DNA from 2 places in the Sinorhizobium sojae CCBAU 05684 genome. Region 1 is predicted to be linked to the other one. Evidence: predicted binding sites of a transcription regulator. Region 1 holds the regulator's gene; the other holds the start of a gene.
The links. Region 1 encodes PhoB, which activates phosphate uptake and scavenging genes when phosphate is short. Its sites were predicted from a motif close to TGTCATNNANCTGTCAT; they were not measured.
Positions count from the first base shown of each region.

Region 2: SJ05684_RS26625 (alpha-D-ribose 1-methylphosphonate 5-triphosphate diphosphatase) is a predicted target of PhoB. The motif match lies at 2,782-2,798, and genes of this name have one in related genera.

Region 1 covers NZ_CP023067.1:124,151-128,783, reverse strand. Annotated here, with positions in the region: gene argF (ornithine carbamoyltransferase) at 1-504, opposite strand, end outside; gene SJ05684_RS00615 (aspartate aminotransferase family protein) at 576-1,775, opposite strand; gene SJ05684_RS00610 (GcrA family cell cycle regulator) at 2,193-2,711, shown strand; gene phoB (phosphate regulon transcriptional regulator PhoB) at 2,801-3,484, opposite strand; gene phoU (phosphate signaling complex protein PhoU) at 3,547-4,260, opposite strand; gene pstB (phosphate ABC transporter ATP-binding protein PstB) at 4,328-4,633, opposite strand, start outside.
Region 2 covers NZ_CP023068.1:1,907,203-1,911,835, forward strand. Annotated here, with positions in the region: gene SJ05684_RS26615 (pyrroline-5-carboxylate reductase) at 1-457, shown strand, start outside; gene SJ05684_RS26620 (GntR family transcriptional regulator) at 799-1,566, opposite strand; gene SJ05684_RS26625 (alpha-D-ribose 1-methylphosphonate 5-triphosphate diphosphatase) at 1,582-2,745, opposite strand; gene SJ05684_RS26630 (PhnD/SsuA/transferrin family substrate-binding protein) at 2,859-3,716, shown strand; gene SJ05684_RS26635 (phosphonate ABC transporter ATP-binding protein) at 3,787-4,536, shown strand; gene phnE (phosphonate ABC transporter, permease protein PhnE) at 4,529-4,633, shown strand, end outside.

The DNA.
Region 1 (4,633 bases):
GAGCGAATGCAGCACGTTGTTGCCGTCGCCCGTCCAGGCAATCGTCTTGCCTGTGACCGGCCCGCGGTGCTCCTCGAAGGTCATGATGTCGGCCATTATCTGACAGGGATGCGTGTCGTCAGTCAGGCCATTGATGACCGGCACGGTCGCGTGCTCGGCCATTTCAAGGAGCCGGCGATGGTCGGTCGTGCGAATCATGATCGCATCGACGTAGCGCGAGAGAACCTTCGCCGTGTCGCCGATGGTTTCGGCCCGGCCCAGTTGCATTTCCGTGCCCGAAAGAAACAGCGTCTCGCCGCCGAGCTGGCGCATCCCGACGTCGAAGGAGACGCGCGTACGGGTCGACGGCTTCTCGAAGATCATCGCCAGCATCTTGCCGGCGAGCGGCTTGTCGGCCGTTCCGGCCTTGGTCGCCGACTTGCGCATGCGGGCATCGTCAATGATGATCCTGAGATCGGCGGACGTCATGGCCGAAAGATCGAGAAAATGTCTGGTGGCGGTCATGTGTCTGTATTTCCTGTCGTAATTCCCTAGTCATGTGGCCCCGGCGCCCGCCGGAGCGGCTCGTCGCAGCCTCAAGCGGCGGCTGTGCCGCCTGCGGCCCTCACTGCCTCGGCGGCGCGCTCGACCCGCGCGAGCCCCTCCCTTGCCTCAGCCGCCGTGACGATCAGCGGAGGCAAGAGGCGCAGTACGTTTTCGCCGGCCGGAACCGCGAGCAACCTTTCGGCCCGGATCGCCTTCAGAAGGTCGGTGGAGGGCACTTTCGCCTTGATGCCGAGCATCAGGCCGTCGCCGCGGACCTCTTCGATAACGTCGGGGAAGCGATCCTTGAGCGAAGCGAGCCCTTGGCGGAAGACGAGTGCGACGTCGCGCACATTGTCGAGGAAGCCCTCGGCAAGGACCACGTCGAGCACCGCGTTGCCGACGGCCATCGCCAGCGGATTGCCGCCATAGGTCGAGCCGTGCGTGCCGGCCAACATGCCTGCGGCGGCCGCCTCCGTCGCCAGGCATGCGCCGAGCGGAAAGCCGCCGCCAATCCCCTTGGCGACGGCCATGATGTCGGGCCGGATGCCTGCCCACTCATAGGCGAAGAGCTTGCCGGTGCGGCCCACACCGCACTGCACTTCATCCAGGATCAACATGAGGCCGAATTCGTCGCAGAGGGCACGCAGCTCCTGCAGGAACTCCTTTGACGCCAGACGCACCCCACCCTCGCCCTGGATAGGCTCGACCAGGATCGCCGCGGTCTCGTCGTTGATCGCGCTCTTGACGGCGGCGATGTCCCCGAACGGCACCTGATAGAAGCCGGGCGCCTTCGGTCCGAAGCCTTCGATGTATTTCTGCTGACCGCCGGCGGCGATCGTAGCGATGGTGCGGCCGTGGAAGGCCCCCTCGAACGTGATGATATGGAACCGCTCCGGATGACCCTTGGCGAAATGGTAGCGGCGCGCCGTCTTGATCGCACACTCTAGCGCCTCGGCGCCCGAATTGGTGAAGAACACCCGGTCGGCGAAGGTGACCGCCGTCAGCCGCCGCGCAAGGCTTTCCTGCCCCGGAACGTCATAGAGATTGGAAACGTGCCAGAGTTTCTCCGCCTGGGCCTTCAGCGCCTCGACGAGATGCGGATGGGCATGGCCGAGCGAGTTGACGGCGACTCCGGCGGCGAAATCGAGATAGCGCGTCCCGTCTTCGGCGACCAGCCAGACGCCCTCACCTCGCTCGAAACGCAACGGCGCGCGCAAATAGGTGTCGTAGAGCGGCGTTGTTGCGGCCATTTGGGCTTCTCCTTCCTCGGCATCACTATCGGACTGTTCGATTGTCTGCCTGAAAAAAATCAAAATGCCGCCTTTCGGCGGCGCTGGCACTATTCCTATTTCGCAGCGCAATGTCAACAAAACCAAGGCCTGCGGCCGCTCGGGGAGAGCAGATTCCGTAGTGCGAAAAATTCGCGTCACGGGGCTTGCAAAAATGCAACTATGAGACAGCAAGTTGGGGAAAACTGCGAAATCGATTCGGCGCGATTCCAGCGACTCTTGCCACGGAGTCACCCTGCCGGTAGGTTAAGATTTAATTACTAGACGCATGCGGCGGACCTAGTCACCAAAATGGTTATCGCGTTGTAACTCCAGGTTTTTTCTGGGGGGACGGTGATGGATTCTGCCATCCCAACGCCGAGAACGGGGAGTGCAGATATGAACTGGACGGACGAGCGGGTCGAGAAACTGAAGAAGCTGTGGTCCGAGGGCCTGAGCGCCAGCCAGATTGCGGCGCAATTGGGCGGCGTCAGCCGCAATGCCGTCATCGGCAAGGTACACCGGTTGAGCCTGCCGGGCCGCGCAAAGGCGGGAGGGACCACCACGCCCGCGCGTCCCAAGCGGACGACCTCGGCGCCGCGTGCACCGAACTACGCCGCTCGCGCCGTCACCCGCACTGTCGCCCGCCCTTCCGGTGCGACGGTCCTCAAAGAAGAGGTCGCCGTCGACCTGGTGGCCGAACAGGAATTCGAACTCGCAGCGAATATCGTCGTGCCGATGTCGCGCCGCTTGGAGCTGACGCAGCTCACCGAGCGGACGTGCAAGTGGCCGATCGGTGATCCGCTGAAGGAGGAGTTTCACTTCTGCGGCAACGACTCGCCGGAATCCTCGCCCTATTGCAGCTATCATGCGCGGCTTGCCTACCAGCCTTCGGCGGAACGCCGGCGCATCCGCTGACGTTCGATCTCGAAAAATCTCGATCACGAAGCAACGCTGAAAGGGCCCCACGGGCCCTTTTTTCTTGGCAACTCGCATTGAATTGGAGCCTACCCTTCGAGCGAATAACCGGCGCCGCGCACCGTCCTGATCACGTCGGGCATGTTTGAAAAGTTCAGCGCCTTGCGCAGGCGGCCGACATGGACGTCGACCGTGCGCTCGTCGACGTAGATGTCATGGCCCCAGACGCCGTCTAGCAGTTGTGAGCGGGAGAACACCCGTCCCGGCGAAGACATGAGGAACTCAAGCAGCCGGAACTCCGTCGGTCCGAGCCGGACCTCGCGGCTGCGGCGATGGACGCGATGCGTCTCGCGATCGAGTTCGATGTCGCCGCAGCGAAGCACCGTCGACAGGACCTCCGGTTTGGCGCGCCTGAGCATCGCCTTGACCCGCGCCATCAGTTCCGGCGTCGAAAATGGTTTGACGACATAGTCGTCGGCGCCGGTTGCGAGCCCCCGCACGCGCTCGCTCTCCTCGCCGCGCGCCGTCAGCATGATGATCGGCAAACGCTCCGTTTCCGGCCTTTGTCGGAGCCTGCGGCAAAGCTCGATGCCGGAGACGCCTGGCAACATCCAATCGAGGATCAAGAGGTCGGGCAGCCGTTCCTGCAGGCGGATTTCAGCCTCGTCGCCGCGAAGGATCGTATCGACCTCGAAGCCTTCGGCTTCGAGGTTGTAGCGCAGCAATACGCTCAATGCTTCCTCGTCTTCAACAACAGCTATCTTCGGCAACATCTAAGCTACAACTCCTTGCCTCAATCCATCAGTTGAAAGGCGCCCCCCTCTCCTTCTCCGCTTCAGTCTGTCACCGACCCCATTGTCGCTGTCGTATCGTCCTTCGGCCGCTCGCCCTGCGGCTGGGCACCAGTCGCCATATAGTAGATCGTCTCGGCAATATTGGTCGCATGGTCGCCGATCCGCTCGATGTTCTTGGCGCAGAAAAGAAGATGCGTGCAAGGTGTGATGTTGCGCGGGTCCTCCATCATATAGGTGAGCAATTCCCGGAAAAGCGACGTGTAGATCGCATCGATCTCTTCGTCCCGCTGGCGGATGCTGTTTGCCTTCTCCGGCGAGCGGGAAGCAAAGACGTCAAGTACTTCCTTGAGCTGGACCAGAGCGAGTTCGGCCAGATGCTCAAGGCCCCGCGCGAGCTTGCGCGGAATTCCAGAGCCGGCTACCGCGATCACGCGCTTCGCCGTGTTCTTGCCAAGATCGCCGACGCGCTCCAGGTCGGCCGCAATGCGGATGGAGCCCATGATTTCGCGCAGGTCCGCGGCCATGGGCTGGCGCTTGGCTATGGTGACGATCGCCTTCTCGCCGATCTGGCGTTCGGCCTCGTCGAGCATGGCATCGTCCGAAATGACCTTCTGGGCGAGCGCCAAGTCGGAATTGACCAGTGCCCGCACGGAGTCGGCCACCATTTGCTCGGCCAGCCCACCCATCTCGGAGATACGGCGCGTGAGATACTTCAACTCTTCGTCGAAGGCGGACATGATGTGTGGATGAGTCATCTTCTATTCCTCGGGAACGCGCTCGATCGGTTCCAACAGGTTAGCGGGCGTATGCGAGCGGTTCCGCTTAGCCGAACCGGCCCATGATGTAGTCCTGCGTGCGTTGGTCGTCCGGATTGGTGAAGATCTTATCGGTGTCGTCCACTTCAACCAGATTGCCAAGGTGGAACATCGCCGTACGCTGCGACACGCGTGCCGCCTGCTGCATCGAGTGGGTTACAATAACGATGGTGAAGTTCTCGCGAAGCTCGTGGATCAGTTCCTCGACCTTGGCGGTGGCGATCGGATCAAGTGCCGAGCAGGGTTCATCCATGAGGATGACTTCCGGGCTGACGGCGACGGCGCGAGCAATGCAAAGGCGCTGCTGCTGGCC
Region 2 (4,633 bases), on a different replicon from region 1:
CATTCCCCTGCCCTTCGTCGCCGAGTGCGAAGGCGTGACCGCCATCTTCCCGCCCAATGCCGATATCGCGGCCATCTTTGATGCCCTTGGCAGCGCTGTCGAATGCGAAACGAAGGATGAATACGACCTGCTTGCGGCCGCCAGCGCGCTGATGGGCACCTATTTTGGCATCCTCGACCGGGCAACCGGCTGGCTCGAGGAAAGAGGCATGGCGCGAGCGAAGGCACGCGCCTATCTTGCGCCACTCTTTTCCAGTCTGGCGCAGAAAGCGGCCAGGGCGGATCAAACCGCGCTTGATGCTCTCCGACGCGAGTTTTCGACCCCGGGCGGCCTGAACGAGCAGGTTTTCGAGGATTTCGACCGCGATGGTGGAAGCAGGGCGTTGACGGATGCGCTCGACCGCGTGCTCGACCGCGTGCGGGGACAAAATGCTGACGGCGTGTCGCGACTACCTTAAATCTCCCGCACCCGATCGGGAGACTCGTCGAAGCCGGTACACGGCCCGCGGCCTGAGCCGCATCTGCTGCCTCGGCCCTGTTCTTCCGCCACCCCGACAATGCACGCCAGCCGGAGAGGCAGTTCCTCTCCGGATCCGGGCTCGGCTAGCCTTCACAGGGAACCCACACGACCCGAGGAGAAGATAGCAAAAAACCACGTCGACTTCCGAGCGCCGTGCGGCTATGCGGACGCGCAAAGCTGTAACTTCGAATCCGCCGGAAAGACCGGCCAAGGCCTCCGTCACATCGCACTCGGCGCTAAAGGTTTGGGCCCGTCAGCATTGGGGTAAACATTTCCTCGTCAGCTCGCTCCGAAGACGAATTCGACTGATGTCAGCGGCCAGCAGCCGCGCGTCCATTCGATCGTGGCCTTGGCGCGGTCGGTGTTGCGGGCATTGACCCGGAACACCGGCGTGCCGGGCGTGAGTTGCAGGATTTCCGCCTCTTCCGGTGACGCAAAGCCGCCGCTGATCCGCGTCTCGGCGCGTCGGAACGTGTCGATGCCATGGGCGCGGAACACGTCGCTCACCGATTGACGCTCGCCATAGGCATCCTCGAAATCCGGGAAGCGATGTGCCGGAAAATACTTGTCGTTTACATAGATCGGCTGCTCGCCGAGCAGACGCACCCGGCGCAGGCGGATGATCGCTGAACCGGCTGCGACGCCAAGCATGTGTGCGCTCGTCTGATCGGCCTGATCGCGGGCGAGCAGCCGTGTGATGGTCGCGATCGAGCGACTATGGGTGTCGATATTCTCACGAAAGGACCGGCCGTCGCGAATGGAGAAGACCGCGGGCGGGCTGCGGACGAAGATGCCGACGCCCTTTCTGGCGGTGAGATGTCCCTCTTTCTGGAGCTGCTGCAATGCGCATCGGAGCGTGACGCGGGTGACGCCCAGGCGGGCGGCCATGTGGTTCTCGCCCGGAAGCTGTTCGCCTGGCGACAGTTCGCCGGATTCGATCCGCCCAAGGATGTGGTTGTAAATCTGCTGCCAGATCGGACTGTCCTGGCGCGGCGCCAAGGTCAATCCGTCAAGAGCGGTAAGCGGGGAATTCGGCTGGCCGAGCATGCCTGTCTCCGGGTCTCAGGCTACGGCGACGGGAGCCGGCCCGACATGCAGTGCTCGCGTTGCATAGACCAGACGGCCGCCGCAGAAGGAAGCGACGATCTCCGGGTGATTTGCACGGCTGGCGTCGACTAGCAACAGGTCGGCGCGCTTGCCCGGGTCGATCGTCCCACGATCATTTAGCCCTGCCGCCGCTGCCGGATTGGACGATATCAGCTTCCAAGCCTTTCCAAGTCCTGCCAGGTCGGATCCCGCGAGCTTGAACGCCGCATGCAGCGGCGAGGGATAGTGGTAGTCCGAAGCGAGGCAGGTACAAAGGCCGGCCCGGATCGCATCGGCGGCGTTGAGCGCGCCGTTGTGACTGCCGCCGCGCACGACATTCGGCGCACCGAGGATGACATGCTCGTCATGGCGGCACGCCTCCGCCGCAGTTTCCAGCGTCAGCGGAAATTCAGAGGAATGGGCGCCGAGGGCACGGAAGCGCCGCCGCTCCTCGGGCGTCGCCTCGTCATGGGCAAGCAGCACGTTGCCGTTCGCCTTCGCAGCCTTCGCCACCGTTTCAATGGATGCCGGCACAGCGGCGCGCCTTGCCCACACGCTGTCGAGCAGCGCCTTGTAGGCTTCCTGCGAAAGACCGGAGCGCTCGGCCATCTGCGGCAGCTTGCGGGCGATCGTGCCCTTGAGCACCGAGCCGGTCGTGTGGTCGTTGAGCGCGATGATCGGCCGCGGAACCATGCCGAGCCACTCGAGAACCCTCGGCAATTGTTCGAGTGCAAAGGTCTCCCAGCGAATATGCAGACGCGTATCGCAGGAGAGACTGTCGCGGAGAGACTGGATCGCCCGGATCACCTCGGCCGCGGCTTCCACCGAGCGCAGGCCTGGCTCCCAGGAGACGGTGACGCCGTGAAAGGCGGTGGTAATGCCGTTGGCGACAAGCTGCCGATCGGTGTCGCGCAGGGCAATCGCGACGTCGAAACGCACGCCTGGCCGGGGCATGAGGTGCCGCTCGAAACCATCGCCATGGATGTCGACGATGCCAGGCAGCACGACAAGCCCCTCGGCGTCGATTGTGGTCGCCGCACGCGATACGACGGCCGCGAAGCGCCCGTCCTCAATGGCGAGGTCTGCCTTCGCCGCGCCCTCGGGACGAAGCACGATCCCGCTTTTGATCAGCACATTCATCTTGTCCTCGTCTTTTCCGAACGCCAGCCGCGGGACTGTCACTAGCTCGTCACGTGACGCCGCTAGGGATAACCACAGAAATGCTTCCTGTCTATACAGCAAGGGGACGAAACATGATCCGCACAGTCATTGCAGCGCTTGCCCTTACCATTGCTTCGGTCCTTCCGGCCGTGGCCGAGACGCTCAAGTTCGCCGTCACCGACATCGAAGGCCTCGAAGCCCTGCAACAGGAATTCGGCGGCTTCGAAAAGGCACTTGAGAAAGTCACCGGCCTGGACGTCGAGCTCTTCCCGGTCAGTTCGCGAACCTCGGCCGTCGAAGCGATGAACTCCGGCCAGATCGATCTCGTCCTGACCGGACCGGCCGAATATGTCGTGATGAAGGAACTGGCCGAGCCGAAGATCGTCGTCGCCTGGCAACGCCCGGACTATTTCGCTCAGATAGCTGCGTTGTCCGATGGCCCCATCCGCTCGCTCGAGGACCTCAAGGGCAAGAAGGTTTCATTCGGTTCGGTCGGCTCGACGTCGCAGCACCTTGGTCCGGCCCAGGCACTTACCGACGCCGGTCTCAATTACAATGCCGATTACGAGGCTGTCATCCTGGCGCGCAACGTCGCGGCGGAGGCGCTGATCCGCGGCGACATCGCCGCCATCGGCCTCAACTTCAGCCATCTCGCGTCCGTGCGCAAAGCATTTCCGGACACGGCCTTTACCGTGCTTGCCCGCGGTCGCGATCTGCCGAACGACATTCTGGTAGCCCGCAAGGACATTTCCGACGAAGTGCTCCAGAAGGTGCGGGTCGCCTTCGTCGAGCATGGCAAGGAGTTGATGGACGGCGTGCTGCAGGGCGAGGATAACCAGAAGTTCAAGGGCGGCTTCTTCCTGAGCGACGTCAAGGACAGCGACTATGATTATGTCCGTTCGATGTACCGCACTATCGGCGTCGACACATTCAAGGACTTCGTCAACTAACCTTTGTTGCCAATATCAGATCGGTGGCCGGCGTCTCTCGCCGGCCTTCGGTCGTAGCCAGGAGCCGTCGATGACCGAAATCATTCGAACCGAAGCATTGAAGAAGAGCTATGCCAACGGCAAGCCGGTGCTCGATGGCATCGATATCCGGGTCGGGGCCGGCGAGCGAATCGCCCTGATCGGCTCCAACGGCGCCGGCAAATCGACATTGCTGAAATGTCTGATCGGACATACGCCCTTCTGCAGTGGCGAGGTCGCCACACTGGGCGAGACCTTCCGCGCGTCTCCGAGCAAGACTCAATTGCACCGCATCCGCCAGCGCGTCGGCTTTGTTTTCCAAAATCACGGCCTGGTGCGGCGCCAGTCGGTGCTGACCAACGTCGTACAGGGCAGGCTGGGTCTTGCCGGCGGTTGGGGGGCCTGGCATCAGGCGATAGCCCCGCAGGACATTCGTGAACAGGCCATGGAGGCACTGGCCCAGGTCAAGCTGACGGCCAAGGCGAGATCCCGGGCGGACGAACTCTCCGGTGGGCAGGCGCAACGCGTCGCGATCGCACGGGCGCTCATACGGCAACCCGCCTTGATGATCGCCGACGAGCCGGCGGCCAGCCTCGATCCGATCGCAGGCCGTGACGTGATGGAAGTCTTCAGCGACCTCGTCCGTACGAAGGGCATCACCTTGGTCTTTACCACCCACGACATGGACCATGCTGTCAGTTTTGCCGATCGTGTCATTGCCCTCAAGGGCGGCCAGGTTTGGATCGACCTGCCGGCAAGCGAGGTGCGTCGCGACGGGGTCGATGGTGTCTTCCATGCCTGATCGAGTGCTGCCAGGCAGAGTGCATAGCGTCCCGCCAGCGACCTTCGCCGTCCTTGTTGCGATTGCAGCGCTCTTCATCGTCTCGGTCGGTCAGGTC